4 regions of the Pseudomonas sp. GW821-FHT07G06 genome follow, and region 2 is predicted to be linked to each of the others. Evidence: predicted binding sites of a transcription regulator. Region 2 holds the regulator's gene; each other region holds the start of a gene.
The links. Region 2 encodes FliA, which starts transcription of late flagellar genes. Its sites were predicted from a motif close to CTAAAGTTTNNNNNNNNNNNGCCGNTAA; they were not measured.
Positions count from the first base shown of each region.

Region 1 (4,370 bases), on a different contig from region 2:
AAGGTGCCGAAAATCCTGCTGCTGTGGGTCGGTGAAGGCAGTATCGAGCCCAAGTCCAAGGTGACCTTTGCCGAGTCCGGCGAAAAAGATAAAGCCGCTTACTACGCCAAACAGCAACCGAAGGACAACGTCGAATTCCAGCGCTGGGTCGACTACGCCAAGGCCCAGGGCACCATCGGTACCGGCCCGTCCGCCGCACTGACCCAGGGTGGCGACCAGAGTTACTCGGACCTGGTGCAACCCTGGATGAACCAGTACACCCACGATCAGGGCCTGCTGGTGCACGTCTACACCATCGACGATGCGGTGGACTACCAGAAAGTCATGGACGCCGGCGTCGACGGGATCTTCACCAACCGCGCCAGTGAGTTGTTGAAGTTCAATAAACGCCCGGCGGTGGCGAGCGTGGCGCAGGTACTACAGAACAACGGCTACTGACCCGCAATCACGCAAAACCCTGTGGGAGCGTGGCTTGCCCGCGAAGAGGCCATCAGCTTCAACATCAACGTTGACTGACACTCCGCTATCGCGGGCAAGCCACGCTCCCACAGGAATTGATGCAGGACATGTAGAGGGTTTTAAGGGTGGCTTAAGTTACAAAAGCTAACCTGATCTCACTTAAACAGATCACCCAAGGAAAGAAGCCCATGAAGACTCTGACTGCTTTGTTTACCGCTGCAACCCTGACCCTCACTGCCGGTCTGGCCCAGGCCGACGTGCGCGTGGATGAGATCCCGCAACTGGTCAAGGACGGCAAGATCAAACCCCTGGAAGATCTGAACAAGATCGCTCTGGATCTGCACCCGGGTGCAACGATCACCAAAACCGAGCTGGATAACCATTTCAACGGTTACGAGTATGAGATCGAGTTGCGCGACGCCAAGAACGTCGAGTGGGATGTGGACATCGATGCCTCTAACGGCAAGGTCCTGAAAAACAAGCAAGACAAGTAATCACAACACCCACAAAAGCCGCACGCTCTGACGATCGTGCGGCTTTTTGCGTTTAAGCGCTCAAACGCGCCGTCACCTCGTTCAACTGCCCCGACAAACCGTGCAGGTTGTTGCTCGCCGCTTCGGTGCGCTGCACGTTGTCCAGGTTGGTGCTGGCGATGCTGGTGATCTCGGTGAGGTTGCGCGAGATGTCTTCAGCCACTGAGGTCTGTTCTTCGGCTGCAGTGGCGATCTGCCGGTTCATGTCGCGGATGGCTTCCACGGCCAGGGTGATGCGTTCGAGCATGGCGCCGGCCTCGGTCACCTGCTGCACGCTTTCTTCGCTGCGTGACTGACCGCTTTCAATCGCCTGAGCCGCTTCGATTGCACCGGTCTGCACGGTTTGAATGATCTGGTTGATCTCGATGATCGACGCTGCCGTGCGCTGGGCCAGGCTGCGGACTTCATCAGCCACCACGGCGAAACCGCGCCCGGCCTCACCGGCGCGGGCCGCTTCGATGGCCGCGTTGAGCGCCAGCAGGTTGGTCTGTTCGGCGATGCCGCGAATCACTTCCAGGACCTTGCCGATGCGCCCGCTGTCGGTTTCCAGTTGGCGGATGACCGTGGCGGTGTTGGCGATTTCGCCACGCATCCGGGTGATGGTGTGGATGGTGCCCTGCATGACTTTTTCGCCCTGCTGGGCGGACTGGTCGGCATCGTCGGCGGCCCGCGCCGCTTCGGCGGCATGACGCGCCACTTCCTGTGCCGTGGCAGACATTTCGTTCATTGCCGTGGCCACCTGATCGGTGCGGTTGAACTGCTCGTTGGTACCGCCGGCCATCACGGTGGCGATCGAGTTCAACTCACCGCTGGCGCTGTCGAGGTCCGACGCGCTGCGCTGCAAACGGCTGAAGGTTTCGGCGAGGAAATCGCGCAGGGTGTTGGCGGCGATCGCCAGTTTGCCCAACTCGTCCTGACGGGTGCTGGCCACGCGCTCGGCGAGACGACCCTGACTGAGTTGCGCCACGTAGTCGATCAGTTTGCGGATCGGCTCGACCAGGTTGCGGTTGACCAGCCACAGGCTCAGCAGGCCGATCAACACCCCCGAAACCAGCATCACGACCAGCCCCAGCAGCACCGTGCGATCGGCGGCGGCGCTGATCAAGGTCGACTGCTCGATACCCTGTTTGCGCAACTCGCTGACCAGTTCGCTCATCTGATCGCTGGTCGCGCGGTCTACGCCTTTGACCGCGGTATCGCCCGCCGTCGGATCACCGCCAGCGGCCACGAACGCGTCCCGCCCCTTCTGATACGCCGCGCCCAACTGACGATGTTCGTCACGCAAGCGCTCGATGCGGTTCTTGAGTGACGGCTCGATGCCCTTCTGCGCGGCCAGTTCGCCAAGGATGTTTTGCACATCACGCTGACGGTCTTCGAATTGCCCCCAGTACTTGCTCAAGTCCGCCGGTTGCTTGCCGCGCAACAGGACGTTTTTCCACTCTTGCACCTGCACCTTGAATTGCAGGTTGGCTTCATCGATCAATTGCGAGGTATGCAGCGGGCCCTCGATCAGATTGGCGTAGCTCTGCACGCCACTGGACAGGAAGTGAAAGCACGCCAGGGCGATCAACAGCATCGCCAGCAGGCTGCCACTCAGCAGGGCGAGAATTTGTGCTCTCAAGGACTTTTGCAAAAGCATCGAAGGGTACTCATGACAGGAATGAGGCACGCCCCGAAAAGGCGTGGAAGGTGTCCGGACATCCCTGTCTGCGGTCTCGGCCGAGGCCTGCGGCGCGCAACTTAACCCAAGCGTGATCGGCGTGCCAGAGCGGTTCTTGAGAGCATTCCGACCGCCGGTAGGGCATTCGTTTGCGTTATTTTCCTGTCACAAAAACGTCATCCCGGCTTGCGATGATGCCGCTCAAGTGAACCTGTAAAACACGTGACAGGCGCCTCCCCTTGCGAGTCCTCATGAACCACAGCATCGATCAAAGCCATCGCGACACGGATCTGTTCGGCCTGCTCTACGGTTTCAGTTTTCGCCCCGGTGAGGCCGGTCGGGAAATCAACTCCGCCGAAGCCTTGCAGTACCTGCAACAACCGGAGAGCGACGAACAGTTTCTCTGGCTGCACCTGAACCTCGCCCATGCCGCGTGCGAGCGCTGGATGAAAAGCCACCTGGAGTTGCCCGAGGAATTTTTCGAGGCGCTGCACGAAGGCTCGCGCTCGACGCGCATCGAGCATGTCGACTCCGCGTTGCTGGCGGTGGTCAACGACGTGGTGTTCAACCTCAGCAACCTGGTCTCGTCGGATGTCTCGACCTTGTGGGTGTGCGCCCGCAGCCGGCTGATCATCAGCGCCCGCCTGCAGCCGCTGCACTCGGTGGACAAGTTGCGCTCGTCGGTGAAGGCCCGGGAATGCTTTCGCTCCCCGCTGGAGCTGCTGGTGCATCTGCTGCGCGACCAGGGTGAAGTGCTGACCCAGATCGTGCGCAAGACCAGCCAGAGCGTGGACCAGATCGAAGACGAGTTGCTCTCCTCGCGCCTGTCGACCAACCGCGCCGAGCTGGGCGCCAATCGCCGGGTGCTGGTGCGTTTGCAACGGCTGCTGGCGCTGGAGCCAGGTTCATTGCTGCGCCTGCTCAACCGGCCGCCGCAATGGCTGCAAAAGGAAGACGTGAAGGAACTGCGCAAATCCACCGAGGAGTTTGCGCTGATCATCAACGACCTCACGGCGCTGGGTGAGCGGATCAAGCTGTTGCAGGAAGAGATCGCCGCCAACATCAACGAACAGACCAACCGCACGCTGTTCACCCTGACAGTGGTGACGGTGCTGGCGCTGCCAATCAACATTATTGCCGGTTTTTTCGGCATGAACGTCGGCGGCATTCCGCTGGCCGGTGACCCAGAAGGTTTCTGGATCCTGGTGGCGCTGGTCGCGACCTTTACCGTGATTGCCGGGCGCTGGGCGTTTCGCAAGCAGCAGGATTATTGAGTCTGTCCGAAAACCTGTGGGAGCGAGCTTGCTCGCGATGAGGCCCTGTCAGCCAACAGAGATGTTGAATGAAAGACCGTCATCGCGAGCAAGCTCGCTCCCACAGGGTTCAGCGCTCGATTCCAGATCAGCGGCCCTGCAAAAAACCAAACACTGATCCAAAGCAGTCTCCCTGTAACAATTGGCAACGATTATCACCGGTACACCTCCCTCCTCAGGAATGTCCGTGATGGCTACGCCCTCCTTCACCGCCCCGGCACCGGCCAGTAGCGCCAGACCGCAATTCGACAAGAAGCCCGGCCTGATCACCCTCGTGGTATTTTTTGCCGTGCTGGCCATCGGCTTGTTGTTTACTGCCTATAGCCTGATGCACGACATGAACGAACTCGGCACGGTGGTCACCACCTGGACGCCGTTCCTGCTGCTCGGCGTGGCGCTCTTGAT
Region 1 is NZ_JBYSVW010000011.1:135,291-139,660, reverse strand. It holds gene AC3WJW_RS19470 (glycerophosphodiester phosphodiesterase) at 1-438, shown strand, start outside; gene AC3WJW_RS19465 (PepSY domain-containing protein) at 648-953, shown strand; gene AC3WJW_RS19460 (methyl-accepting chemotaxis protein) at 1,006-2,631, opposite strand; gene AC3WJW_RS19455 (transporter) at 2,904-3,926, shown strand; gene AC3WJW_RS19450 (inorganic phosphate transporter) at 4,156-4,370, shown strand, end outside.
Region 1: AC3WJW_RS19460 (methyl-accepting chemotaxis protein) is a predicted target of FliA. The motif match lies at 2,745-2,772, and genes of this name have one in related genera.

Region 2 (4,370 bases):
ACTGTCGCCCGGCGCTTTCGGTGCTTCTGGCGCCGCCGGAGCCTGCGCAATCGCATCGACGGCAAACTGGCCTTTACCGTGCAACTGATCGAGCAACGACTCGAACTCGGCATCGGTGATTTCGTCGCTGGCAGCCGCATCGCTGGCAGGTGTCTCTCTTGCAGGTGCGTGGGCAACCACCGGCGCCTCGGCCTGTGCCTTGACGGCATTGAGCGAGTCCAGCAACTGCTCGAATTCGTTATCGGTAATATCGCCTGAATCGGCTTCGGCCACCGGCGCTTCAACCACGGCGGCAACAGGCGCAGCAACCCCTTCGTCAGCCGATTGCGGCTCGGCCAGACGGGCCAGCGCCGCCAGCAGCTCAGGTGTCGCCGCCGTGATCGGGCTGCGCTCGCGGACTTCGCTGAACATGCTGTTCACCGCGTCCAGCGCTTCGAGAACCACGTCCATCAATTCCGAATCGACGCGACGCTCACCCTTGCGCAGGATGTCGAACACGTTCTCGGCGATGTGGCAGCACTCCACCAGCTCGTTGAGCTGGAGGAAGCCGGCGCCCCCTTTTACAGTGTGAAAACCGCGAAAAATTGCATTGAGCAAATCCGCATCATCCGGACGGCTTTCCAGCTCGACCAGTTGCTCGGACAGTTGCTCTAGAATCTCGCCGGCCTCAACCAGGAAATCCTGAAGGATCTCTTCATCGGCGCCGAAGCTCATCAGGGGGGGTGCTCCTAAAGGTCTAAAAACCCAAAAAACCTAAAACTCTAAAATCCTAGGCTGGATAGCAAATCGTCCACATCGTCCTGACCGGACACAACGTCTTCTCTTTTATCGGCATGAATCTGCGGACCTTCACCCTGAGAGAGATGTTTTTGTGGATCTTTTTCAGCAAGCATCGCTTCACGGTCATGTTCGATGCCCGCAAAGCGGTCCACCTGACTGGCCATCAGCACGAGCTTGAGCAGGTTGCTTTCAACTTCGGTAACCAACTGGGTCACACGCTTGATCACTTGCCCCGTGAGGTCCTGGTAATCCTGGGCGAGCAGGATGTCGTTCAGGTTGCCCGACACCGCGCGATTGTCCGTGCCGCTGCGCACCAGGAAGCCGTCGACCCGCCGGGCCAGTTCACGAAACTCTTCAGCGCCGACTTCACGACGCATGAAGCGCCCCCAGTCCGTGCTCAAGGCCTGGGCTTCATCCGCCAGGCTGTTGACCAGCGGCGTGGCATTCTCCACCAGATCCATGGTGCGGTTGGCCGCGGCCTCGGTCAGCTTGACCACATAGCCCAGACGCTCGGTGGCGTCGGTGATCTGCGACACTTCTTCGGCTTGCGGCATGTGCGGGTCAATCTGGAAATTGACGATCGCGCTATGCAGTTCGCGAGTGAGCTTGCCCACTTCCTGATACAGGCCGCGGTCACGGGTCTGGTTGAGCTCATGGATCAATTGCACCGCGTCGCCGAACTTGCCTTTTTCAAGGCTCTCGACCAATTCGACGGCGTGTTTTTTCAGGGTCGACTCAAAATCGCCCAATGAAGTTTCGTTATTGCCCATAGCTCCCCCGTGGCGCAGTCATCAACCGATGCGTTCGAAAATCTTCTCGATTTTTTCTTTCAACGCCTGGGCCGTGAAGGGTTTGACCACATAGCCGTTAACGCCGGCCTGGGCCGCTTCGATGATCTGCTCACGCTTGGCTTCAGCGGTCACCATCAGCACCGGCAGGTGCTTGAGCTTTTCATCGGCACGCACGTGGCGCAGCAGATCGATACCGGTCATGCCCGGCATGTTCCAGTCCGTTACCAGAAAGTCGATGCTTCCGCTGTTGAGCACCGGAATGGCGGTAGTGCCATCGTCGGCCTCGACGGTGTTGGTGAACCCAAGGTCACGCAGCAGGTTCTTGATGATCCGCCGCATCGTTGAGAAGTCATCAACGATGAGGATTTTCATGTTCTTGTCCAATTCGACCTCCAAGCAGTCTTAAACGCGCCCAGCACCTGGACGCGCCATTTCAATCAATCCGGCAAAGCACTCAATGACTGTCTGGAGCACAACAGATCGGGACCGGCGCAGTTCAACACCACACCAGCCTCTTTCGCAGTGTCCCCACACTGCCTTCAGCGCGCTCGCCACTCCCCCAAACGCCCCCGCAAGCGGGCCGCGCACTGGCTGTGTAACTGGCTGACCCGAGATTCGCTGACCCCCAGGACCTCACCGATTTCCTTGAGGTTCAACTCTTCGTCGTAGTACAGCGCCAACACCAGTCGCTCACGCTCCGGCAAATTGGCAATCGCATCCGCCAGCGCAGCCTGGAAGCGTTCATCTTCCAGATCGCGTGACGGCTCGGTATGAGCACTCGCGCCATCCTCGTGCAGCCCTTCGTGTTCGCCGTCCTGCAACAGATCGTCGAAACTGAATAACCGGCTGCCCAGGGTGTCGTTCAAAATTCCGTAGTAATCGTCGAGACTCAATTGGAGTTCGGCCGCAACTTCGTGATCTTTAGCGTCACGGCCGGTTTTCGCTTCAATCGAGCGAATGGCGTCGCTGACCATGCGCGTATTGCGGTGAACCGAGCGTGGCGCCCAGTCCCCCTTGCGCACTTCATCGAGCATGGCGCCGCGGATTCGAATGCCCGCGTACGTCTCGAAACTGGCGCCTTTGCTGGCGTCATATTTGGTCGATACCTCAAGCAGGCCGATCATCCCGGCCTGGATCAGGTCTTCGACCTGGACACTGGCCGGCAAACGCGCCAGCAAGTGGTAAGCAATGCGTTTAACCAGCGGCGCGTAACGCTCGATCAGCTCGTACTGCGCATCACGAGCCGATTTTTTGTAGAGGTTGTAACCGCTGGCTGTCATAGCACAGGTCCTGCTGTTTGCTGCACGAGACGTTCGACGAAAAACTCCAGGTGCCCGCGCGGGTTGGCAGGCAGCGGCCAGGTATCGACCTTCTGCGCGATGGCCTTGAACGCCAGCGAGCACTTGGAACGCGGGAAGGCCTCGTAGACGGCGCGCTGCTTCTGCACAGCCTTGCGCACGCTTTCGTCGTAGGGCACCGCGCCGACGTATTGTAGGGCGACGTCGAGGAAGCGATCCGTGACCTTGGTCAACTTGGCGAACAGGTTGCGCCCTTCCTGCGGGCTCTGGGCCATGTTGGCCAGGACGCGGAAGCGGTTCATGCCGTAGTCGCGATTGAGCAACTTGATCAAGGCGTAGGCATCGGTAATCGAGGTCGGCTCGTCGCACACCACCAGCAGCACTTCCTGGGCTGCGCGAACGAAGCTGACGACCGACTCACCAATGCCCGCAGCGGTGTCGATCACCAATACGTCGAGGTTGTCGCCGATATCACTGAAGGCCTGGATCAGGCCTGCGTGTTGCGCAGGGCTCAGATGCACCATGCTCTGTGTGCCGGATGCGGCCGGAACGATACGAATGCCGCCTGGTCCCTGCAGCAGTACATCGCGCAGTTCGCAGCGGCCCTCGATCACGTCGGCCAGGGTACGTTTGGGTGTCAGCCCCAGCAGAACGTCGACGTTCGCCAGCCCCAGGTCGGCGTCCAGCAGCATGACGCGCCGGCCAAGCTCAGCCAAAGCCAGGGACAAGTTCACTGACACGTTAGTTTTCCCGACGCCACCTTTGCCGCCGGTCACCGCGATCACCTGTACGGGATGCATGCTGCCCATGTTATTTCTTTACCTTGTCTTGCATAGACGGAGGCCACATTACTGGCTGCGCGTTCACAAACGGAACAATGCATGGCAGACCATCGATGTAGGTACAAAAACGATTCATTATTACCTCAGCCAACCTGCTTGGTCGGGCTGTGGTAGATGTCAGCGAACATGTCAGCCATGGCTTCTTCGCTGGGTTCTTCCTGCATTTGCACGCTGACGGCGCGACTGACCAACTGATGACGGCGCGGCAGATGGAGATCATCCGGAATCCGCGGGCCATCGGTCAGGTACGCCACTGGCAGCTCATGACTGATGGCCAGGCTCAACACCTCGCCCAGGCTTGCCGTTTCATCCAGTTTAGTCAGGATGCAGCCGGCAAGCCCGCAACGCTTGTAACTGTGATAAGCGGCGGTTAGAACCTGTTTCTGGCTGGTGGTTGCCAGCACCAGATAATTTTTTGAGCGGATGCCACGACCGGCCAGGCTTTCGAGCTGCATGCGCAGGGCCGGGTCGCTGGCCTGCAGGCCGGCGGTATCGATCAGCACCACGCGCTTGCGCAGCAATGGATCCAGCGCCTGCACCAGGGACTGGCCCGGATCGACGTGGGTCACCGGCACATTGAGAATACGCCCCAGGGTCTTGAGTTGTTCCTGGGCACCGATGCGGAAGCTGTCCATGCTCACCAGCGCGATGTTCTGCGC
Region 2 is NZ_JBYSVW010000001.1:272,184-276,553, forward strand. It holds gene AC3WJW_RS01150 (chemotaxis protein CheA) at 1-714, opposite strand, end outside; gene AC3WJW_RS01155 (protein phosphatase CheZ) at 762-1,550, opposite strand; gene AC3WJW_RS01160 (chemotaxis response regulator CheY) at 1,572-1,943, opposite strand; gene fliA (RNA polymerase sigma factor FliA) at 2,111-2,851, opposite strand; gene fleN (flagellar synthesis regulator FleN) at 2,848-3,678, opposite strand; gene flhF (flagellar biosynthesis GTPase FlhF) at 3,795-4,370, opposite strand, start outside.

Region 3 (4,370 bases), on a different contig from region 2:
AAGGAATACGCCGAAGTGTTTGCCGGAGACGAACAATGGCAGGCAATCGAGGTTCCGCAAGCGGCGACCTATGTCTGGCAGGACGACTCGACCTACATCCAGCATCCCCCTTTCTTCGACGACATCGGCGGCCCGCCGCCCGTGGTCAAGGATGTCAGCGCAGCGAACATTCTCGCCCTGCTCGGCGACTCGGTGACCACTGATCACATCTCCCCCGCCGGCAACATCAAGGCGGACAGCCCGGCAGGGCAGTACCTGCGCGACAAAGGCGTGGAACCGCGGGACTTCAACTCCTACGGTTCGCGGCGCGGCAACCATGAAGTGATGATGCGCGGCACCTTCGCCAACATCCGCATTCGCAACGAAATGCTCGGCGGCGAGGAAGGCGGCAACACCCGCTACATTCCCACCGGGGAAAAAATGCCGATCTACGACGCCGCCATGCGCTATCAGGCATCGGGCACCCCGCTGGTGGTGATTGCCGGCCAGGAATACGGCACCGGATCGAGCCGCGACTGGGCGGCCAAAGGCACCAATCTGCTGGGCGTCAAAGCGGTCATCGCCGAAAGCTTCGAACGCATCCATCGCTCCAACCTGGTGGGCATGGGCGTGCTGCCGTTGCAGTTCAAGCTGGACCAGAACCGCAAGAGCCTGAACCTGAACGGCAGTGAAACCCTGGACATCCTCGGCTTGAGCGGTGTCGAGCTGACGCCACGGATGAACCTGACACTGGTCATCACTCGCGAAGACGGCAGCCGCGAGAAAGTCGAGGTGTTGTGCCGCATCGATACGCTCAATGAGGTGGAGTACTTCAAGTCCGGAGGGATTCTGCATTACGTGTTGCGGCAGCTGATTGCGTCGTAACTGACGAGCAATACACAGACACACACCGCCTTCGGGCGGTGTTTTTATATATGTCGCCTACATCCCTATAATCGCGCGCCGCAATCCCTTGTGGGAGCGAGCCTGCTCGCGATGGCAGTGTGTCAGTTGGAATCAATATTGACTGGCACAACGCCATCGCGAGCAGGCTCGCTCCCACAGGGGGGTGGTGGTGCATCGCACATTCAGACACAAGGACTTCAAATGATTGCCCTGCCATGGACGTTTCTGGCCCTGCTCACCCTCGGCTACGGATTGGCGCTGAGCTATGGTCACCTCGATTGGCGGGCGGCAATCTCGGTGATGCTGCTGTTGACCGCAGGCTTCACCGTTCGCCAGCACGTGATTCCTGGTCTACGCATCCTCGGCCACGGCCTGTTCATCGTTCTGGCGCTGGCCCTGGCATTGCACTGGCTACCGGGCTTCCATAACGGTCGCGGCATTGCGCTGCAGCGTTTCAGCGAAAACGCCATCCCGTTTTCCATGTTCCTGAACCTGGACAAACCGCTGATCGGCTTCTGGCTGCTGTTGGTCTGCCCATGGATTGTCGGTCGTTACCCGTTGCGCTCCTTTCTATATGCCACCGCACTGGCACTGACCTTGAGCGCCGTGCTGACACTGGGCGGCGCGCTGTTGCTGGGTGTCATCGCCTGGGCGCCGAAATGGCCTGATCAGGCCTGGCTGTGGCTACTGAACAATCTGCTGCTGGTGACGCTGGTCGAGGAAGCGCTGTTCCGCGGCTACATCCAGGGTGGCCTGAGCCGTTGCCTGAAAAACCTGCGCCATGGTGAAAACCTTGCCCTGCTCCTGGCTTCGTTGATCTTCGGCCTGGCCCATGCCGGGGCAGGCTGGCAATGGGTCCTGCTGGCCAGCCTGGCCGGGATCGGCTATGGCCTGGCCTACCGTTTCGGCGGGCTGGCGGCCGCAATCGCCACCCACTTCGGCTTGAACCTGCTGCACTTCAGCCTGTTCACCTATCCGATGCTCGCCGGCTGACGCAAGGGTCATTTTGCGACGCATTGCTGATTTTCGAAAAATAACCTCAACAATCCGCCGGTCTTGCCGATACAGCACTTGAAAGCCTTGCGGATTAAAAAAGCCATGCGTAACAACCAGCCAATTACACAACGCGAGCGGACCTTCCCGGCCCAGCAACGGTTGATTTCCACCACCGATGCCAAGGGCATGATCACCTACTGCAACGACGCCTTTGTCGAAATCAGCGGGTATTCCCGAGAGGAACTGATCCGTGCACCGCACAACCTGGTCCGTCACCCCGACGTCCCGGCCGCGGTGTTCGCACACATGTGGGGCACACTGAAACAAGGCTTGCCATGGATGGGCATTGTGAAGAATCGCTGCAAGAGCGGTGACCACTACTGGGTGAACGCCTATGTGACACCGGTCTTCGAAGGCAATCAGGTGGTCGGTTACGAGTCGGTGCGGGTCAAGCCCACCGCCGAACAGATCCGCCGTGCCGAAGCGCTCTACCAACGCATCAACCAGGGCAAGTCAGCCATCCCCTCCTCGGACAAATGGCTGCCGATCCTGCAGGACTGGCTGCCGTTCATTCTGGTCAGCCAATTGAGCTTCATGATCGGTGCATCGCTGAACTCCCATTGGGGTTTTGCCCTGGCCGCCGGACTCTCGGTGCCGCTGGGCCTGATGGGCCTGCAGTGGCAACAGCGCGGGATCAAGCGTTTGCTGCGCCTGGCCGAGCAGACTACCTCCGACCCCTTGATCGCACAGATGTACACCGACAGTCGCGGCGCCCAGGCGCAGCTGGAGATGTCCATCCTCAGCCAGGAAGCACGCTTGAAAACCTGTCTGACGCGACTGCAGGACACGGCCGAGCACTTGACCGATCAGGCCAGGCAGTCCGATGCCCTGGCGCACAACAGTTCCAGCGGCCTGGAACGTCAACGGGTCGAGACCGAGCAGGTGGCCACCGCGGTCAACCAGATGGCCGCGACCACCCAGGAAGTCGCCAGCCACGTACAACGCACCGCCGACGCCACCCAGGAAGCCAATCGCCTGACCGGTCGCGGTCGTGACATCGCCGGGGAAACCCGCGAAGCCATCCAGCGCCTGTCGGTGGTGGTCGGTGAAACCGGCGTCACCGTGACCCAGCTGGCCAAGGACAGCAACGAAATCGGTGGCGTGGTCGATGTGATCAAAGGCATCGCCGACCAGACCAACCTGCTGGCCCTGAACGCCGCCATCGAAGCGGCCCGTGCCGGTGAGATGGGCCGTGGTTTTGCGGTGGTGGCCGACGAAGTCCGTCAGCTGGCGCAACGCACCAGCGAGTCCACCGGGCAGATTCATGCGCTGATCGCCAAGCTCCAGCATACTGCCGGTACTGCGGTGCAAACCATGGAAGCCGGGCATCGTCAGGCGGAAGAAGGCGTGGCGCGAGTGCTGGAAGCGGACAAGGCACTGGTGGGGATCAGTGAAGCGGTGGCCAACATCACCGACATGACCACCCAGATCGCCGCCGCGACCGAAGAGCAAAGTGCCGTGGCCGAAGAAATCAGCCGCAACATCAGCAACATCTCGGCGCTGGCGGACCAGACCTCGGAGCAGGCGCAGAACTCGGCGTTGTTGAGTGAAGAGCTGACCAAGACTGCGAACACTCAGTATTCGTTGGTGGAGCGGTTCAACCGCTGACAGCAAAGTCAAAAGATCGCAGGCTGCGCCAGCTCCTACAGGGGCTGCCGAAGGCTGCGATCCTTTGATCTTGCATGTTAATCAATCACACCACTGATCCCTGTAGGAGCTGCCGAAGGCTGCGATCTTTTGATCTTGCTTCCTACAAAAAGCCAGCCACCCTGCCCGCCGCAGCCGCCAAATGCTGCTCATGGCTAAACCCCGAAGCCTTCAACGGCTTCAAGTCATGATCCCCTGCCACCAGCCAGAACACCTCAATGCTCGGTGACAATGCGTAAGCCTCGACCGCCTCGCGATTGCCCAAAGCATCCCGCTCGCCCTGCACAATCAGGGTTCGGGTTTTCAAAGCAGCCAAATGCTCGACCCGTGGCTTCTCCGGCTTGCCCACCGCATAAAACGGATACCCCAGGCACACCAGCGCATCCGCCCCCAACTCATCGGCGAGCAAACTGGCCATGCGCCCGCCCATGGACTTGCCGCCGATCGCCAGCGGCCCAGTGACATGGCGTCGCACCTGGGCATACACCTCACGCCAGCATTCGAGCAATTTCGGCGCCGGATTCGGTGGACGCTTGCCGCCGTCGAGGCGCCGCTGCGCCATGTACGGAAACTCGAACCGCAACACGTTGACGCCTTGAGCGGCGAGGCGTGCAGCCATGTCGCTCATCCAGTCGCTGTCCATCGGTGCGCCGGCGCCGTGGGCGAGGATCAGCGTCGCCGCTGCCGTGCCAGTGGCGGCATTCCACAACCATCCATGATCCCGCACGCACTGCGCCCATTGATCCCCGTCAATACCGGCCTTGTGCCCTTTGCCCATGCTT
Region 3 is NZ_JBYSVW010000005.1:214,075-218,444, reverse strand. It holds gene acnA (aconitate hydratase AcnA) at 1-864, shown strand, start outside; gene AC3WJW_RS12210 (CPBP family intramembrane glutamic endopeptidase) at 1,087-1,878, shown strand; gene AC3WJW_RS12205 (methyl-accepting chemotaxis protein) at 1,984-3,549, shown strand; gene AC3WJW_RS12200 (alpha/beta family hydrolase) at 3,692-4,366, opposite strand.
Region 3: AC3WJW_RS12205 (methyl-accepting chemotaxis protein) is a predicted target of FliA. The motif match lies at 1,924-1,951, and genes of this name have one in related genera.

Region 4 (4,370 bases), on a different contig from region 2:
CCTACGATCCCGTCTCGCAAAGGTTGACGGTCATTGATCAAGCCGGACAACCGGCAAACAACAATGCGTAGAACAGGACAGACCATTGGAAGGAGAAAGGCAGGAAACCGTCAGTGAAAACGAATAAATCCGATAGCGCAGTACCTGGCACCACACCCCCGTTTTCAGGTGCCTGACCTCGTCGAGGACGAGGTCAGGCATCCATCACGATCTCAAAGGTCTCAGAACAGCTTCCGGCCTTTGTTCGCTGCAATGCGCATGCGCAGGGCATTGAGCTTGATGAAGCCTGCAGCATCTGCCTGGTTGTATGCGCCGCCATCTTCTTCGAAGGTCGCGATGTTGGCGTCGAACAGCGAGTCGTCGGACTTGCGGCCAGTGACGATCACGTTGCCCTTGTACAGTTTCAGGCGCACAACGCCGTTCACATTGACCTGGGACGCATCGATCATCTGTTGCAGCATCAGACGCTCAGGGCTCCACCAGTAACCGGTGTAGATCAGGCTGGCGTACTTGGGCATCAACTCGTCTTTGAGGTGAGCCACTTCGCGGTCCAGGGTGATCGATTCGATCGCACGGTGGGCACGCAGCATGATGGTGCCGCCAGGGGTTTCGTAGCAGCCACGGGACTTCATGCCCACATAGCGGTTCTCGACGATGTCGAGACGGCCGATACCGTGTTCGCCACCGATACGGTTCAGGGTCGCCAGCACGGTGGCCGGCGTCATTTCGACGCCGTCCAGCGCGACGATGTCGCCGTTGCGGTAGGTCAGTTCCAGGTACTGCGGCTTGTCGGGAGCGTTTTCCGGGGAAACGGTCCAACGCCACATGTCTTCTTCGTGCTCGGTCCAGGTGTCTTCCAGCACGCCGCCTTCATAGGAGATGTGCAGCAGGTTGGCATCCATGGAGTACGGGGATTTCTTCTTGCCGTGACGCTCGATCGGGATCGCGTGCTTCGCGGCGTAGTCCATCAGCTTTTCACGGGACAGCAGGTCCCACTCGCGCCAGGGAGCAATCACTTTCACGCCAGGCTTCAAGGCGTACGCGCCCAATTCGAAACGAACCTGGTCGTTGCCCTTGCCGGTGGCGCCATGGGAAATGGCGTCAGCGCCGGTTTCGTTGGCGATTTCGATCAGGCGCTTGGCGATCAGCGGACGAGCGATGGAAGTACCCAGCAGGTACTCGCCTTCGTAAACGGTGTTGGCGCGGAACATCGGGAAAACGAAATCGCGCACGAACTCTTCGCGCAAGTCGTCGATATAGATCTCTTTGACGCCCATGGCCTGAGCCTTGGCACGTGCAGGTTCGACCTCTTCGCCCTGACCCAGGTCAGCGGTGAAGGTCACCACTTCACAGTTATAAGTATCCTGCAGCCACTTGAGGATCACCGAAGTGTCCAGGCCGCCGGAATACGCCAGAACGACCTTGTTTACGTCCGCCATGCCATCACTCCACGGGGTTCTACGGAAAGCCGTGAAGTCTACCGCTCATGCAGGATAATTTACAGAGGCGCGACAGCTTATGACGACCAAGCGACAGAATCTGTCGAGAGCGCGACGATGACCGAAGGGTCAGGACGTTGCCGAAGTGGCCGCTTTCGTCGCTTGCGGGGCGACTTGTTCCGCGGGCGTTCCCCGCTCCAGACGTACCGCTACCCGACGGTTCTTCGCACGGTTGGCGTTGTTGGTATTGGGCGCCAGCGGATAACGTTCGCCATGGAAGCGCAGGGTGATTTGCGACTCCTGGATGCCGTTCGCCTTGAAGAACTCCATCACTGCCAAGGCCCGGCGCCGCGAGAGGTCGCGATTGGTCAGGCGGTTGCCGCTGTTGTCGGAGTGACCGTCGAGCTCGATGTGATTGACCGTCGGATCAGCCTTCATGTACTCCAGCATGACCTGCAGCTTGGCTTTCGCGGCACTGTCGAGCTCGATTCCGCCGCCTGGGAAGCCGATTTGGGATTGTTTCACCTGCTCGAAGTTCTGCGGCAACAGTTTGGCCACGCAGCTTTGATAATCGGCAAACGCCTTGGTGAACCTGACCGGCAGCAAGCGCACTTCCGACACCCGGCCATCCCCCGAGGCATGGCGAACCACCGGGCTGCGACCGTCCATCAGGCCACTGATCAGGCGTCCGGCCTGCACCTGCGAACTGTTGAACAACACGTTGCCGCTGCCGATCCTCACCGTGCCCAGGTTGATATCGTCACGCCCCGGTTGCCAAGGTGCAGCAGCGGCCAGCAAGGTCGCCGAACCTCCGCCCATCATCGGGTTATAGGCATTCAGACGAAACGTTGCCTGCTCACCGGCCTTGCGCACGAACTCACCCGAACCGAAGTCGGTAATCGGCTGTGTCAGGCGGCATTCGAACTTGTCGCCTTCGACCGTCCACTCAATGCTCTCCAGGCGGGTCTGAAAAGTGAGCGCCATCGCGGGAAGGCTGGCAAACACACTGAGCAAGGCTAAATAACGCTGGCGCACGGGAGGCTCCACTGGTTTCTACAACAAAAAGACCGACACACACATGTTTACGGCATACCCGTTGGATATCGGAAGCTGGCGGCAAAACTTGATAGCGAGTGCCTGCAAGAGTCTTTTCCGGTAGCATTCCCTTGAGTTTGACCCGCCTGGAATCCCCTCATGTCCGACCGCCTGACCCTGCTGCGTCCCGACGACTGGCACATTCATCTTCGCGATGGTGCCGTGTTGACCAATACCGTCGCGGATGTCGCGCGCACCTTTGGCCGCGCCATCATCATGCCCAACCTGGTTCCACCGGTGCGCAACGCGGCCGAAGCCGACGGCTATCGCCAGCGGATTCTCGCTGCCCGCCCGGCCGGCAGCCCGTTCGAGCCGCTGATGGTCCTGTACCTGACCGACCGCACCCAGCCTGAAGAAATCCGCGAGGCCAAGGCCACCGGATTCGTGCACGCCGCCAAGCTGTACCCGGCCGGCGCGACCACCAACTCGGACTCTGGTGTTACCAGCATCGACAAGATTTTCCCTGCACTCGAGGCCATGGCCGAAGTCGGGATGCCGTTGCTGATCCACGGCGAAGTCACCCGTGGCGATGTCGACGTGTTCGACCGCGAAAAAATCTTCATCGACGAACACATGCGTCGTGTGGTCGAGCGTTTCCCGACCCTCAAGGTGGTGTTCGAACACATCACCACCGCTGACGCCGTGCAGTTCGTCAACTCGGCTTCGGCCAACGTTGGCGCGACCATCACCGCGCATCACCTGCTGTACAACCGCAACCACATGCTGGTGGGCGGGATTCGGCCGCATTTCTACTGCCTGCCGATCCTCAAGCGCAATACGCACCAGGAAGCCCTGCTCGACGCCGCCACCAGTGGCAGCGAAAAATTCTTCCTCGGCACCGACTCGGCCCCCCACGCCCAGCATGCCAAGGAAGCCGCTTGTGGTTGCGCCGGCTGCTACACCGCTTATGCGGCGATCGAGATGTACGCCGAAGCGTTCGAACAGCGCAATGCGCTGGACAGGCTCGAAGCCTTCGCCAGCCTCAACGGCCCGCGTTTCTATGGCCTGCCGGCCAACACCGATCGCATCACCCTGGTCCGCGAAGAATGGACCGCCCCTGCCAGCCTGCCGTTTGGCGAGCTGACCGTTATCCCGCTGCGCGCCGGTGAAAAACTGCGCTGGCGCCTGCTGGAGGAACACGCGTGAGTGAAGACCATTTCGACGACGAACTGGAAGGCAATGGCGGCGGTGGCGGTTCCCGTCATCCAATGGCCGCACGGTTTCGTGGTTACCTGCCGGTGGTCGTCGACGTAGAAACCGGTGGCTTCAACTCGGCCACCGACGCCCTGCTGGAAATCGCCGCGACCACCATCGCCATGGATGAAAAGGGTTTTGTCTACCCGGATCACACCTACTTCTTCCGGGTCGAGCCATTCGAAGGCGCGAACATCGAAGCGGCAGCCCTGGAATTCACCGGGATCAAGCTCGATCACCCGCTGCGCATGGCCGTGAGTGAAGAGTCTGCCCTCAACGATATCTTCCGCGGCGTGCGCAAGGCCCTCAAGGCCAACGGTTGCAAACGGGCGATCCTGGTCGGGCATAACAGCAGCTTCGACCTGGGCTTCCTGAATGCGGCGGTTGCGCGCCTGGACATGAAGCGCAATCCGTTCCATCCGTTCTCCAGTTTCGATACCGCGACGCTCGCTGGCCTGGCATACGGCCAGACGGTGCTGGCCAAGGCGTGTCAGGCAGCGGACATCGACTTCGACGGCCGTGAGGCTCACTCGGCGCGCTATGACACAGAGAAGACGGCAGAGCTGTTCTGCGGCATCGTCAATCGCTGGAAACAGATGGGTGGCTGGGAAGATTTCAACGATTGATGGCGGTCCCTGATAC
Region 4 is NZ_JBYSVW010000008.1:226,899-231,268, reverse strand. It holds gene AC3WJW_RS15775 (hypothetical protein) at 1-71, shown strand, start outside; gene AC3WJW_RS15770 (argininosuccinate synthase) at 222-1,439, opposite strand; gene AC3WJW_RS15765 (flagellar protein MotY) at 1,569-2,474, opposite strand; gene pyrC (dihydroorotase) at 2,634-3,680, shown strand; gene rnt (ribonuclease T) at 3,677-4,354, shown strand.
Region 4: AC3WJW_RS15765 (flagellar protein MotY) is a predicted target of FliA. The motif match lies at 2,540-2,567, and genes of this name have one in related genera.